DNA from 2 places in the Arthrobacter sp. NPDC080031 genome. Region 1 is predicted to be linked to the other one. Evidence: riboswitches for the same ligand, from Rfam matches in the RefSeq annotation. Region 1 holds a riboswitch; the other holds the start of a gene.
What was found. Region 1 has a riboswitch for thiamine pyrophosphate ahead of thiC (phosphomethylpyrimidine synthase ThiC). Riboswitches for the same ligand answer to the same signal wherever they lie in the genome.
Positions count from the first base shown of each region.

Region 2: linked by a shared signal. The riboswitch ahead of thiD (bifunctional hydroxymethylpyrimidine kinase/phosphomethylpyrimidine kinase) and the one ahead of thiC (phosphomethylpyrimidine synthase ThiC) in region 1 are both predicted to bind thiamine pyrophosphate.

Region 1 covers NZ_JBFBLA010000001.1:214,181-221,549, reverse strand. Annotated here, with positions in the region: gene AB0323_RS01020 (alpha/beta hydrolase) at 1-677, shown strand, start outside; gene thiC (phosphomethylpyrimidine synthase ThiC) at 696-2,525, opposite strand; TPP riboswitch at 2,521-2,628, opposite strand; gene AB0323_RS01010 (amidohydrolase family protein) at 2,722-3,816, shown strand; gene AB0323_RS01005 (VOC family protein) at 3,895-4,767, shown strand; gene AB0323_RS01000 (hypothetical protein) at 4,844-5,287, shown strand; gene rpsP (30S ribosomal protein S16) at 5,483-5,905, shown strand; gene AB0323_RS00990 (RNA-binding protein) at 5,907-6,149, shown strand; gene rimM (ribosome maturation factor RimM) at 6,276-6,839, shown strand; gene trmD (tRNA (guanosine(37)-N1)-methyltransferase TrmD) at 6,841-7,369, shown strand, end outside.
Region 2 covers NZ_JBFBLA010000014.1:83,870-91,238, reverse strand. Annotated here, with positions in the region: gene thiD (bifunctional hydroxymethylpyrimidine kinase/phosphomethylpyrimidine kinase) at 413-1,933, opposite strand; TPP riboswitch at 1,925-2,021, opposite strand; gene AB0323_RS13550 (Rne/Rng family ribonuclease) at 2,177-5,320, opposite strand; gene AB0323_RS13545 (vitamin K epoxide reductase family protein) at 5,790-6,473, shown strand; gene ndk (nucleoside-diphosphate kinase) at 6,576-6,995, opposite strand; gene AB0323_RS13535 (DUF4233 domain-containing protein) at 7,049-7,369, opposite strand, start outside.

The sequences.
Region 1 (7,369 bases):
GCATGGCGTTGAAGTACGACGCGCTGTTCCTGAAACGCCACGGTTTTGATGCGCAGGCCGAGCCTCTGGAATCCGACGTTGCCGCCGATGTGGACATTATCCTGGAGTGCCTTGGGGGACGGGAGCCTGCCTCATCCTCCGGCCACGCGCGCGGAGGCCATGTCGTAGCGCACTCCCAAGGCGCGATTTCAGCCATGTTGGCCGCGGTGGAGCGGCCGGACCTGGTCCGGTCCCTCGTGCTGGTGGAACCCGCTTGTCTTTCATTGACGGCCGAGTTGCCCGCCACCGCGGCTTACCGGGCACTCATGGAGCCGCTGTTCCGGATCCGGCACGAACTCAGCGATGACGATTACCAACGCGAATTCGTCCGCCGGGCGTTTTCCTCGGAGGCGGCCGTCCTCAGCACCCCGGAGGCCCGGCGTACCGCTCGGCGCCTGCGGCTCCAGGCTCCGCCGTGGGAAGCGCCGCTGCATATTGTGCCGGGGGTACCCACGCTTGTCCTGACCGGTGGTTGGGAACCCCTTTACGAAGAGATCGCCGGCTACTTGCAGGAAACCGGCGCCCTCCACCGCGTTGCGGCTGGAGGACACCGGCCTCATGACTCAGTTGAAGGAGACCGGATCATCCGTTCCTTCATCGCGGACGTCAGCCGCGCCGGATCAGTCCAGGCTTCCTGATCAGTTCAGGCTTCCTGATCAGCTCAGGCTTCCTGACCTCGTTCCGGGCTTTCCTGCGGGAACCTCGAGCTCGGGCAAGTAGACCTTGCCGCCCGATGCCAGGAACTCCTCGCTCTTTTCGCGCATCCCGCTGTACATTTGCGCAATGGCCGCCTGGGAATCCGCGGAGCCGTATTCGTCGCGTATGTCCTGGCTGATGCGCATGGAGCAGAATTTCGGTCCGCACATGGAACAGAAATGCGCCGTTTTGGCCGGTTCTGCCGGGAGCGTCTCATCGTGGAACGATTCCGCGGTAACCGGATCCAATGACAGCGCGAACTGGTCACGCCAGCGGAACTCGAAGCGGGCCTTGGACAGGGCATCGTCGCGTTCGTGGGCGCCGGGGTGTCCTTTGGCAAGGTCAGCGGCGTGGGCGGCGATTTTGTACGTGATTACGCCGGTCTTGACGTCGTCCTTGTTCGGCAGGCCCAGGTGTTCCTTCGGGGTGACGTAGCAGAGCATCGCGGTTCCGTAGCGTGCGATCTCCGTGGCGCCAATGGCGGAGGTGATGTGGTCGTAGCCCGGAGCAATGTCGGTCACGAGCGGGCCGAGCGTGTAGAACGGAGCGCCGTCGCACAGCTCCTGCTGGCGCTCGACGTTCTCGCGGACGAGGTGGAACGGGATGTGCCCGGGGCCCTCGACCATGACCTGCACGTCGTACTTCCACGCCCGCTTCGTGAGTTCCGCGAGCGTGTCGAGCTCGGCGAACTGCGCGGCGTCGTTGGCGTCCGCCGTCGCTCCCGGGCGCAAGCCGTCGCCGAGGGAGAACGCGACGTCGTACTTGGCGAAGATTTCGCAGAGTTCGTCGAAGTGGGTGTACAGGAAGTTTTCTTCGTGGTGCGCCAGGCACCAGCCCGCCATGATGGAGCCGCCGCGGGAAACAATGCCCGTCACGCGGTTGGCGGTGAGCGGCACATAGCGAAGCAACACGCCGGCGTGGATGGTCATGTAGTCCACGCCCTGTTCGCACTGTTCAATGACGGTGTCGCGGAAGATCTCCCAGTTGAGCTTGTTGGCTTCACCGTTGACCTTCTCGAGGGCCTGGTAAATGGGCACGGTGCCGATCGGCACAGGGGAGTTGCGGATGATCCATTCGCGGGTGGTGTGGATGTCGTCACCCGTGGACAGGTCCATCACGGTGTCCGCGCCCCATTGCGTGGCCCACTGCAGCTTGTCCACTTCTTCGGCGATGGAGCTGGTGACGGCGGAGTTGCCGATGTTGGCGTTGATCTTCACGAGGAAGGCCTTGCCAATGATCATCGGTTCGGATTCGGGGTGGTTGATGTTGTTGGGAATGATGGCCCGGCCGGCGGCCACTTCGCTGCGGACCAGTTCAACATCGCAGTTCTCGCGAAGTGCCACGAACTGCATTTCGGGCGTCACGATCCCCTGCTTGGCATAGTGCATCTGTGTCACGGTCTTGCCGTCGACGGCGCGGCGGGGCACCGGCTGTGCGCCCTTCCACTCAGCGGAGGCGGCGCCGCGGCGCACGGCCGACTTGCCGTCGTCGAGCAGGTTCCGTTCGCGGCCGCTGTATGCCTCGGTGTCGCCGCGGGCCTCGATCCACTCGCTGCGGAATGGCTCGAGGCCAACCACCGGATCACTTCCCGGCCCTGCGGTGCGGTACACCTGGAAAGGCGCGTTGGCCTGGCCGTTGGGGGATGGTTCCAGGGCGATTTCCGTGACGGGGACCCGGATTCCCGTCTTCGTGTCTTCCAGGAACGCGAGGGAATGCGACTTGAGGGATTGGGTCACCTCTTGCGCCGATCCGATTTGGGTAGGGCTCAGCTGTGTTTCTTTGGTGCTCAAAGGATTACTCACTTCCTTCGCCGGCATTACCCGGACAGGTTCAACGGTCGCAGGCTGCGTCAGCCCGATCTCAGCCCTTGCAAGGGCCCCCGTGTGGTCGTAGACGAAGCTACCACAGCTGTTGGTAACCGGGAGAGATGTGACCGAGGACGAATGTGACCGGGCCGGGATCGGCGTCGGCGTTTAAGGTGGAATCATGGCGGAAATCATCGAGTTCAGCGGCGCTGTCCTCACGGGACCGAAAGAAGAACGGCGCGGCCTCTGGTCGGTCGACGGACGGTTGACCTTTTTGCCGCCCGCTGCGGCGCCCGACGTCGTCCTGGACGGATGGGTGATGCCAGGCCTGGTGGATGCGCATTGCCATGTTGGCTTGGGCAAGGGCGGAGCGGTGGACGATGAGACCGCCCGGTTGCAGGCGGCGGCCGACCGGAACGCCGGCACGCTCTTGATCCGCGACGCCGGATCCGCAAGCGACACGCGCTGGCTGCAGCGCCGGACGGACATGCCCAGGATCATCCGCGCAGGCAGGCACATTGCCAGGCAACGCCGGTACATCCCCGGACTGGCCGAAGAAGTCGAGCCGGAGGACCTGGTGGAGGCGGTGCGCAAGCAGGCGCGGTCCGGAGACGGCTGGGTCAAGATCGTAGGGGACTGGATCGACCGTTCCGCCGGGGATCTCGGCCCGTCCTTTCCGGCCGCCATCGTCAAGGACGCGATCGCGGCAGCACATGCCGAGGGAGCCAGGGTGACCGCCCATTGTTTCGCTGAACGGACCATCGACGACATGCTCGACGCCGGCATCGACTGCATCGAGCATGCCACCGGCCTGTTGCCGCATCACATTCCCAGGCTCCTGGACCAAGGTGTGCCGATCGTCCCCACCCTCATCAACATTGCGACCTTTCCGGACATTGCGAAGCAGGCGGAAGCGAAGTTCCCGCGTTACGCCGCCCACATGACCAGGCTGTGGGAACGCAGGCATGAACGCGTCGGCGAGGCATTCGACGCCGGAGTTCGGGTGTATGCCGGAACCGACGCCGGAAGCGTCATCAAGCACGGCCGGATCGGCGAGGAAATCCTGGAGCTGCACCGTGCAGGCCTTCCGGCTGCCGCTGCCCTCGATGCCGCCTGCTGGTCCGCCCGCGAGTGGCTGGGTGCCGACGGCATCAGCGAAGGCGCCAGTGCCGACGTCGTGCTCTACCCAGAGGATCCCCGGGCGTCCCTTGAGGTGGTGCTGAATCCGCGATGCACCGTGCTGAGGGGGCATATTTCAGGAAGTGCCGGGCATTAGGAATAAATTGAAGCTTCAAGTAATTTAGATGTATAGAGGTTGCCGAAGGGCGGCGCCACAATAAGCCGGGAGTTTCACATGACCATCACATCCAGCCAGGATCTCCTTCCTGCCGAACTCACCATGGGTACCGTCATGCTCAAGGTGGGGGACATGAAGCTCATGGGCGACTACTACCAGCGGGCACTGGGGCTGGACGTCGTCGCGGAACAGGATGGCGGACTCTACTTCGGCAGGCTCGGCAAGCCGTTGGTGCACCTCGCGCCGGCCTCCGGGCTCCAGATCCCGGGTCGCGGGGAGGCTGGGCTCTTCCACACAGCCTTGCTCTTCGAAGACCAATCCTCGCTCGCCGCAACTGTTGCCTCCGCCGCGCAGTACGAACCCCGCGCCTTTGTCGGCAGTGCGGACCACTTGGTCAGCGAGGCCTTCTACTTCACCGACCCCGAGGGCAACGGCATCGAGCTCTACTACGACAAGCCCCGCGAAGGTTGGGAGTGGAACGGCAGTTCGGTCGTCATGGACAGCCTGCCGCTCCCGCCCCAGTGCTACCTCCAGCAATACCTGAGCGAAGCGGCGGTGACGGGCCAGCATGAGGCCGGCGCCGGCGTCGGGCATGTCCACCTCCAGGTGGGCGATGTGCAGACGGCCCATGACTTCTATGTCGACACCCTGGGCTTCGAACAGACCGCAGGGTGGCACGGGCAGGCCTTGTTCGTCTCCGCAGGCGGCTACCACCACCACATGGCCATGAATGTCTGGAACAGCCGCGGCGCAGGTCCCCGCAAGGACACCCTCGGTCTCGGCGAGGTGGTCATCGAGGTGCCCTCAGGAGACGACGTTGGCGCGCTCGCCGACCGCCTCAAGGTTGCCGGCATCGGCTCTCACCACACCGGCCAGGAGTTGCGCTTCGAGGACCCGTGGCGCAACCGGCTGCGGGTCGCCGTCCGCTAGGCTGGAGTTTGCGGCGTGGCGCATTTCGGCCGCCGCGCCGCAGCTCCGATGCCACGAATGAATGAGAGTACTTTCCATGGGCTTTGCTGAAATCTTTGTTGCCACCCACGATGAAGCACTCAAGAGGGCCGCTGCCCTGGAGAAGGGCAGTGACGTATCCGGCGCCGCTGTTCGGATCCCGGGGATCAGCGATTTCGAAGTAGAACAACTCGGCGACCTCGCCGGCACGGCCGTGCACGCCGCCGGGGCCGACTATGAGCTCGCTTTGGTGGACGTCACCAGCGACGCCCTGCTGGGCGTCCCCGAAGCCATGGTGCGCGCCCTGTCCGAGCTTCTCAGCTACGAGACCGAGGGCGAAGGAAGCATCCTCGACGACGTCGCCGAACGCTGGGCGGCCCAAGAGGATATGCCCTTTGATGCCCAACAGTCCCGCCTGTATGTCCAGCAGCTGGCGGCGCTCGCAAGCGACGTCGAAAAGGCCGAGCGGGCCGGCCTCTATGTCTGGTCCGCAGACCAGTGACCACACAGTAAACCCGCCGCACGGGCCGCGCGTTCGAAATACTGTCCGCCATCTGGCACAATAGACAGGTACTCGATCCGCGCGGCCCCTCTCTCCGTGTGTGCATCTTGTCCTTGGAACCCTCAAGTATGGCCCGCCCCACGGGTGCAGAACGACGGGCTCAACCCCGTTTCAGAAACAGGAGTGACCACAAAAGTGGCCGTAAAGATTCGCCTTAAGCGCTTCGGTAAGATGCGCGCACCGTACTACCGCATCGTTGTCATGGACTCCCGCGCCAAGCGCGATGGCCGTGCGATTGAAGAAATCGGCAAGTACCACCCCACCGAAGAGCCCTCGTACATCGAGGTTGCCTCCGAGCGTGCACAGTACTGGCTTTCCGTCGGCGCCCAGCCGACCGAGCAGGTTGCCGCGATCCTCAAGATCACCGGTGACTGGCAGAAGTTCAAGGGTCTCCCGGGCCAGGAAGGCACGCTGAAGACCAAGGTCGCCAAGCCTGCTTTCGTTGCACCGGAGAAGGGTTCCGTCATCATCCCGGAAGCCATCACCAAGAAGGCCAAGCAGTCGGAAGCAACTGAAGCTCCCGCTGACGCTGAAGCAGAGACCACCGAGGCTGAGTAAGTTGCTGGCAGAAGCGCTCGAGCACTTGGTCCGTGGGATCGTTGACAGCCCTGAGGACGTCAAGGTCAGTGCCAAGAACAACCGCCGCGGGGAATCCCTCGAGGTGCGCGTTCACCAGGACGACCTCGGACGGGTGATCGGTCGCCAGGGTCGCACCGCACGCGCTTTGCGCACTGTGATTGCGGCATTGGCGGGCGGCGAGCAGGTCAGGGTCGACGTCGTCGACACCGACCGTCGCCGGTAACGCGCTCAGCAATACTTGTCTTAGATCCGGCCCCTTCACCAGATTATGGTGGAGGGGCCGGATTGTTTTACGAGCAAACCCCAGCCTGGTCCTAAGCCGGCCCAGCCAAGAAATCAGAGGAACCCCATGCAGCTCCAGGTTGCCCGAATCGGCAAGCCCCACGGAATCCGCGGCGAAGTCACTGTCCAGGTGCTCACCGACGCCCCCGGCGATCGCTTTGTCCCGGGCACCGAATTCGTGGTGGAGCCGGCGAAGGCCGGTCCCTTGACCATCGCCAGCGCCCGGTGGAACAAGGACATCCTGTTGCTCGGTTTCGAAGAGATCTCAACGCGCAACCAAGCCGAGGAGATCCGCGGCGCGAAGCTGTTCATCGAGACGGAAGAGCTGGAAGAGGACGACGACGAAGGCTGGTACGAGCATGAGCTCGTCGGGCTTGAGGTCCGTGTCGGCTCGCAGACCGTTGGGAAGGTGACCGCACTCAACACCATGCCGGTCCAGGACCTGCTGGTCATTGAAGACGCGGACGGCAAGGAAATCCTGGTGCCTTTCGTCGAAGAGATCGTGCCCGAAGTCAACGTCGAGGACGGCTATGTGCTGCTCACCCCTCCGCCGGGCCTCTTCGAACTGAACACCGACGCTTCGGCTTCCGATACGGAAGAAGACGACGCCGAGACACAGGATGACGCCTAAAATGCGCATCGACGTCGTCAGTATCTTTCCCGAGTACCTGGCGCCGCTCGAGCTTTCCCTCATCGGCAAGGCCCGTCAGGACGGCCTTGTGGAGCTGAATGTCCATGACTTGAGGACGTTCACCACGGACAAGCACCGCACGGTGGACGACACTCCGTACGGTGGCGGTGCGGGCATGGTCATGAAGCCGGAGCCCTGGGCCCAGGCCTTGGAATCCATCGCCAATGCACGGGTTGGCGGAACTGAGGGCTCATCGGACGGACCGACGACGAAGCCGGTCCTGATTGTCCCGTCGCCCGCGGGGGAGCGCTTCAACCAGGCCCTTGCCTATGAGCTCGCCGAGGAAGAGCAGCTCGTTTTCGCCTGCGGCCGCTATGAAGGCATCGACGAGCGCGTCATGGAGTGGGCTGCAGGACACTTCACGGTCCGCCCGGTCAGTTTGGGCGACTACGTCCTCAACGGCGGTGAGGTTGCAGTCCTGGCCATGGTCGAAGCCATCGGACGGTTGCTTCCGGGCGTCGTCGGCAATC
Region 2 (7,369 bases), on a different contig from region 1:
CACTTCTCTCGACGTTTATTACTAAATTTGCGTGCGGAACCCCGATCCGAAAACGGGCCTGGTTCACGCTGTGCCTCAACGCCGTGGACTCCGGTACGGAATCCATGAGTCATCCCTCGAATAGTTCCAAATGAAAGGTCAGTTCCAAATGAACGGTTTCTGGGGGCATAACCCAAGTGTTGGCGTAAGCACCGAAGATCTAGATTACGCTAGTTTCGCCTTCGGCTGCAAATGAGGCCAGGTCCGGAGGCTGCCACGTGATGGCTGCCACAGACTGGCTATGCCGCCATCCGGTACCGTGCCCGTCCACCTTACCCTGCCGGGCGGGAAAAGCCCGGATCCCCACTCCGACACGCTGCAGCGCCCTCCGGCACAGGCCTTGCTCCCATCCTTCCGCGACAGGAATCCGGGTTCAGCCGTGCAACCTTGGAGCATCGAAGAACGCCGTTTCATAGCGGCAGGACTGGGTGAATGCCTCCAGCATTTCGGTGCGCTCCGCAGGCGTTGCGGCCTGCGCGGCGGCATCCGTGATGTCGATCGCCTTGCGGGTGGCCTCGGCGAACGCCTCGTCTGCGTAGGTGCGCAGCCAGTCCGCGTAAGGGTGCTCGTCCGACGCTCCCGCCTGCATGTAGCCATGGTGGAGCTGCTGTCCTACTTCGGCGTACAACCAGTAGCAGGGAAGTATGGCAGCCAGCAGGACGGCATAGCTGCCCGACGCCGATGCCGCCAGCAAGTGGTCGACGTAGGCTTTGGTGACCGGGCCCAGCCCTCCGCTTACCTGGCGTCCGCTGAGCCAATTCCGATGCAGCTCGGACTCGACTTCAAGGCACATCTGCGAGCCGCGGGCCCAGAACAGCTGTTCGGCTTCGTTTGGAGCGAGGGCGCTTGCCCGCGCCAGGACACGGGAATAGCCGTTGAGATAGATGGCATCCTGCGACAGGTAATAGCTGAACTGCGCTTCGCTGAGGCCGCCGGATTGCAAGTGCCGGATGAAGTCGAGGCCGTAAATGGCCGCGAGTTCCGTTTGGGCGGCTTCCCACATCCGGACGGCAAAATCCCCCGGTTGAAGGGAATGCCGGAGCCCGTGGAAGTGATGGATCGGCCCGTTGCCCTTCCCCACTTCCAGTACCCCGGACTGGGTCAGCGCCTCCTGGAGCCACGGCTTGACCACACGCAGGGCGGACTCCCAATCGCCGGTCCGCGCCTTGGCCGTCGCCATCGCCGACGACAGGGAACATCCCGTGCCGTGGCTATTGCGGGTCTCCACCCGTTGGCCGGCGAATTCCACCACGTCCTGGCTCAGGACTCCCCCGGTGTTGACGAGGGCGTCGGGGCAGCCCGCTCCCTGCAGATGGCCGCCCTTCACCAGGACGGTGTTCCCACAGGCGGCAGCCAGGCGTTTGCCTTGCTCCAATGCCGATGCCCAGTCAGTGGCCTCAGGTTCGCCTAGCAGCATGGCCAGTTCAGGAAGGTTGGGGGTCACCAAGTCAGCCAGGGGCAGAAGTTCCCGCAGTGCGGCTTCAGCGGACTCCGCCAGGAGCCGGTCGCCGCTGGTGGCGATCATCACCGGGTCCAGCACGACGACGGCGGGGCGGGCGTCCCCGAGCCAGCGGCGGACTTCGTGGATGACCGCCGCATCCCCGAGCATGCCGATCTTGACGGCATCAACGGTGATGTCGTCGCTAATGGCGTCCAGCTGCTGGCGCAGGAACTCCACGGGTGGCACGTGGACGGCAGTGACTCCCTGGGTGTTTTGTACGGTGAGCGCCGTGATGACGGCCATGCCGTAGCCGCCGTTGGCCGCGATGCTCTTGAGGTCTGCCTGGATCCCGGCGCCACCTGAAGGATCCGAGCCCGCAATGCTCAGGACCCTGGGAATAGGGCGCTGGACGGCCTTGAGCGGGTAGACGGCTGATTGCGCCGTAACAGTCATGCGAGACATCCCTTCGCCGGTGCTAACCGGACAGGTTCAACGGGTCTGGTCTCAGCCGGCTTGGTGCGCGGCACCCCGTGTCAGTCCCCTAGCTTAACCCGGATCACGCCCCGCCCGCTGAAACCGCCCTTTGCAACTCCTGCAGCCGCTGCAGGGAGGTCCGGTCGATTGACCTGCAACGCAGAAGCCCCGGCGGTTTCCACTCGAGCGGGAACAGCCGGGGCTTCGGAGAGGGTATTGCGTTTAGAGTTCGGACTTGGGCACGCCGACTCCGAGGATGATCGGTTCCGCTGCCGCCGTCGGCTTGGCCGGAGCAGCGTCCGCCGCCTTTGCCTCGTGCGCGGCCCCACCGGAGGCGGCCGCGGCAACCTCGTGGTGCTCGACGTTGGTGGCGTTGGCGGCACCCTGGGCGCGGCTGGCACTACGGTTGCGGCGGCCTCGGCGTCCACGCGGACCCGCCTCCGGGGATTCTACGCTTGCAGCGGCTGCCGGGGCCGCTGCGGGCGCTTCCTTGGTTTCTGTCGCGGTCGCCGTGGTGTCCGGGGCTTCTCCGAGGCCAGCGAATGCCTGTGCCAACAGGTCCAGGCTCATGGCAGGCGCACCACTCGCTGGCTCCTCTTCGTGGTGGACGAAGGGCAACGCCACTTCCTCGCCGCCGAACCGCAGCACAGGCGTCGAACGTTCTTCGCCACCCGATGCAGCGGCAGGAGCCTGGACCGGGGCCGCAGGGGCCTGGACCGGGGTCGCTTCCGCTACGTGCCCGTCGGCGAGCAATTCCGCCGCATGGTGGAGCTCGTCGTCGTGCAAGTGGGCAGCGTGGGCGGCAGCCGCAATGGTGGCAAGGGCGGCGCGGGTGGCTGCCTGGCGATTCGGGTCAGTGGATTCCACGGAGTGGACCTGCACAGGAGGGGTCATCGGGAGCTCGGTGGTCCCCTGCCCCGTGCCCCTGCCGCGGCGGCGCTTGCGCTGTTCCGGCCGGACGGCCGGCTGTGACTCCGTACGCGGGTGGTGGTGTTCGGCGGCCACCACGTTGGCCCGACGGTGCTCCACCGGCTCGTCGTGCGTGACGATTCCGCGCCCTCCGCACGTTTCGCACTGCTCGCCGAAGACCTCAAGCAGGCCGGTGCCCATACGCTTGCGGGTCATCTGGACCAAACCGAGCGACGTCACTTCGGCGACCTGGTGCTTGGTGCGGTCCCGGCCGAGGCACTCGACCAACCGGCGCAACACGAGATCGCGGTTGGATTCCAGGACCATGTCGATGAAGTCGATCACGATGATTCCGCCGATGTCGCGCAAGCGCAGCTGGCGGACCACTTCCTCGGCAGCCTCAAGGTTGTTCTTGGTGACGGTTTCCTCGAGGTTGCCACCGCTGCCGGTGAACTTCCCGGTGTTGACGTCAACAACCGTCATGGCCTCGGTACGGTCGATCACGAGCGAACCACCGGAGGGCAGGAAGACCTTGCGCTCCAAGGCTTTGTGGATCTGTTCGTCCACGCGCCAGGCCGAGAAGATGTCCTGATCCGAGGTCCACTTTTCGAGGCGGCCCACCAGGTCCGGCGCCACGTAGGTGACGTAGGCCTCGATGGTGTCCCAGGCCTCATCGCCGGAGACGATGAGCTTGGAGAAGTCCTCGTTGAAGACGTCGCGGACAACCTTGATGGTGAGGTCCGGTTCGCCGTACAGCAGTTCCGGGGCCAGGATCTTGGTGGATGTGGACTGGCTTTCGATGCCTTCCCACTGGGCCCGCAAACGGTTGATATCGTGCGTCAGCTCTTCCTCGGAAGCACCCTCGGCGGCGGTGCGCACAATGACGCCCGCATTCTCCGGGAGGCGATCCTTGAGGATCTTCTTCAGGCGGTTGCGCTCGACGTCGGGCAGCTTGCGGGAAATACCGGTCATTGAACCGCCGGGCACGTACACAAGGTAGCGGCCGGGAAGCGAAATCTGGCTCGTCAGGCGTGCGCCCTTGTGGCCCACGGGGTCCTTAGTGACCTGAACCAGCACGGAATCGCCGGATTTCAGGGCGTTTTCGATGCGGCGCGGCTTGCCTTCCAGAGTGACGGCATCCCAATTGACTTCACCGGCGTACAGCACGGCGTTGCGGCCGCGTCCGATGTCGACGAACGCGGCTTCCATCGACGGCAGCACGTTCTGGACCTTGCCCAGGTACACGTTGCCGATCAGGGAATCCTGCTGTGTCTTGGACACGAAGTGCTCCGCGAGGACGCCGTCTTCCAGGACGCCGATCTGGATCCTGTCGTCGCGCTGGCGGACGATCATCTGGCGGTCCACGGACTCGCGGCGGGCCAGGAATTCGGCCTCGGTGATGACCTGGCGGCGGCGGCCGGTCTCGCGGGACTCGCGGCGGCGCTGCTTCTTGGCTTCAAGGCGGGTGGAGCCCTTGACGCTCGTGACGCGGTCGGAGCCGCTAGTGGACTCAACGTGTGCGCGGGGAGCACGGACACGGGTGACCGTGTTGGGGGGATCGTCGTCTCCGCCGCCGGTCAGCTCCAGGTCCTGGTCGCCACGACGACGACGCCGACGACGGCGGGAAGTCACGCCTTCTTCGAGGGCTTCCTCGGTACCGGCTTCTGCCTCGTCATCGGACTCCGCGGACGTTTCTTCTCCCGCGGCTTCATCACGCTCGTTGCCCCGGCGTCCACGACGCCCACGGCTGCGACGGCGTCGGCGGCTGCCGGCTTCGTCCAGTTCGTTGTCCTCGGAAAGTTCCTCAGCGCCAGCCTGCGGTTTTTCTTCGACGACGGCCGGCCTGGCAACCGCGCTCAAGTCCGGTGCCTGGAAGATCATGGACGTGACGGACGAAGGTTCCAGGAACAGCGATGCGATCGGGCTTGCAGCTTCCGCCTCGACGGCCGGCTCCTCGGTGGTTTCCTCGGGCGCAATCTCCGCAGCCGGCGGTTCCACACTGTTTTCCTCGGGGGCAACCCCGAGAGCGGGCGGTTCAACCGGGGCTTCTTCGGCGACGGGCTCGGCGCTCTTTGCCCTCGTTGTACGACGGCGGCGGACCGGCTTCTCGGGGGCGGCTTCGGCCTCTGCAGCCATTTCAGTTTCGACGACGGCTGGAACCTCCGGCGCCTCGCCACCTTCCGTGGAAGCTTCTTCGGCGAAACCTGGCAGCGGCTCGGAAGTTTCGACCTTCTTTCGAGCCCTGGTGCGCCGGACAGGAGCCTTGGGCGCTTCGATGTCCGTCGACCCGGCGGGGGGCTCAGCGTCGGCTGCGGCAGCTCCGGCGTCGGGGGCTTCATCCGCGGCGACCGTCTTCGGTGCCGCCTTGCGGCGGGTGCGGGTGACCTTTTTGGGTGCTTCAGTGGTCTCGGTGGACGCCGCATCTTCGGCGGCGGCTACAACTTGCTCATTATCCATATGTGGCAACACTCCTGCCCTTGCGCAACCGCCACATCCGGTGCCCAGAGGGGCAATATTGTCAAAACCCGCAGGCGTTGACAGAAGTCAGTAGTAGTCTTTCCGGTTCGCACCAGCATGGGGGTGCGGCATCCACGGAAAGCCGGCTTCGCTCCAAACCCGTTGTTCTAATGCCACAACCAGGTGCCGTCCATTGCCACTGCGGCCCTACCGGGGATCATTGGATCCTGGGCATGCCCTGCATATGGCTGGCGGTCTTGGGAACAAGATACCGGACCGGATTCCGCATGTGGATCGGCTTCCGGCCAAGTTCATTCTCTCACACGCCCGCACCCCCGGCAGGAAACACGCCCTGAAGGCTTCCGCGCCGCCGCCGTCGCTGGACGCGTCATCCAGCCGTCGCGGCTAGAATCCTCCCAAGAGCAGTCCCCGGTCCTGCGCCGGGCCATCCAGAAAAGGACAGCCAACCATGCCGAGCCCTGCCAGCCCGAACCTGGCCAACAACGATGCCCTTCCGGAGGGGAAAACCCCCTACCGGGAAAACGCCGTCGACGCAGCTATGCCACGCATGGTCCGCGACCGCCCCTTTGCGTGGCTGCTCCTCGCCACCGGCGCCATAGCGTGGCTCGCATCAGGGGCGCTCGTGCTGGAAAAGCTGCAGGTTCTCATCGACCCCAACCACGTAACGGCCTGCGACCTCAATCCCTGGGTGTCCTGCGGCAGCGTCATGAAGACACCGCAGAGTTCGGTTTTCGGTTTCCCCAACATGTTCATCGGCATTGTGGCCTTCGCCGTGATCATCACCACCGCGATGGCGATCTTTGCCGGAGCCAAGTTCGCACGCTGGTACTGGATCGGACTGCAGACCGGCGTCACCCTGGGCTTCATCTTCATCGTCTGGCTCTGGTCCCAGGCACTGTATGTCATTCACATCCTGTGCCCGTTCTGCATGGTGGTCTGGGCATGCATGATCCCGCTCTTCGTCTTCGTGACCATCCGGAACGTCGCGCACGGGGTCATTCCAGCGCCCGCCCGCCTTGCCGGGATCCTCAGCGAATCCGGTTGGATCATTTCCGCGTTGCTCTACGTTGCCGTGATCGCAAGCATTTTCTTCGCCTTCATCAATGTCTTCATCGGAACGTCCGGTTACTGAGCACTTGCCCCTTAACTAACGCGGGGTCACTTACGGCCCATTCCGGACCTCCGGATGGACCGTAAGTGACCCCGCGTTGTTCGTTTTTGGCGTGCCTGGAAACTACGCGCCGAACCAGATCTTGATCTCGCGCTCGGCGGAATCCACCGAATCGGAACCGTGGACCAGGTTCTGCTGCACTGCCAGGCCCCAGTCGCGGCCGAAGTCGCCGCGGATGGTGCCCGGCGCCGCCGTCGTGGGGTCCGTGGTTCCTGCGAGGGAGCGGAAGCCTTCGATCACGCGGTGACCCTCGAAGATGGCGGCGACGACGGGGCCGCTGAGCATGAACTCGACCAGCGGCTCGTAGAACGGCTTGCCGAGGTGCTCTTCATAGTGCTGCTCCAGCAGCTCCCGGGTGGCGTTGACCTTCTTCAATTCGATCAGGGAGTATCCCTTGGACTCGATGCGGGCGAGGATGCTGCCGCTCAAGTTGCGGGCGACGCCGTCGGGCTTGATCAGTACAAGGGTGCGCTCAATGCTCACGGTTGCTCCAATGTTGAGTGTGTGGGTTTCCCAGCCAGTTTACGGGGTTTCGCTCAGGCGGACTGCCCGGCAGAGTCTTCCCCATGCGAAGCGTTCCACTCGGCTTGCTCACGATCGCGCTGGGCGTTCTCGCGGTCGATCCTCATGCCGGCACGGATGCCGTACCACCAGCAGGCCGCGAACAGGACTCCCACCACGAACATCGTGGGCTCGACGATGCCGCAAAGAATCAAGACCAGCTGCAATACCCAGCCGACACCGATGCCCCAGGGCTTGCTAAGCACGGCACAAGCCAGGATCAGCACCAGGCTCAGGGTGATCCCGGATGTCAGGATCAGCGCCGGCTGCACCTCGCCACGTTTCAGTCCGAAGAC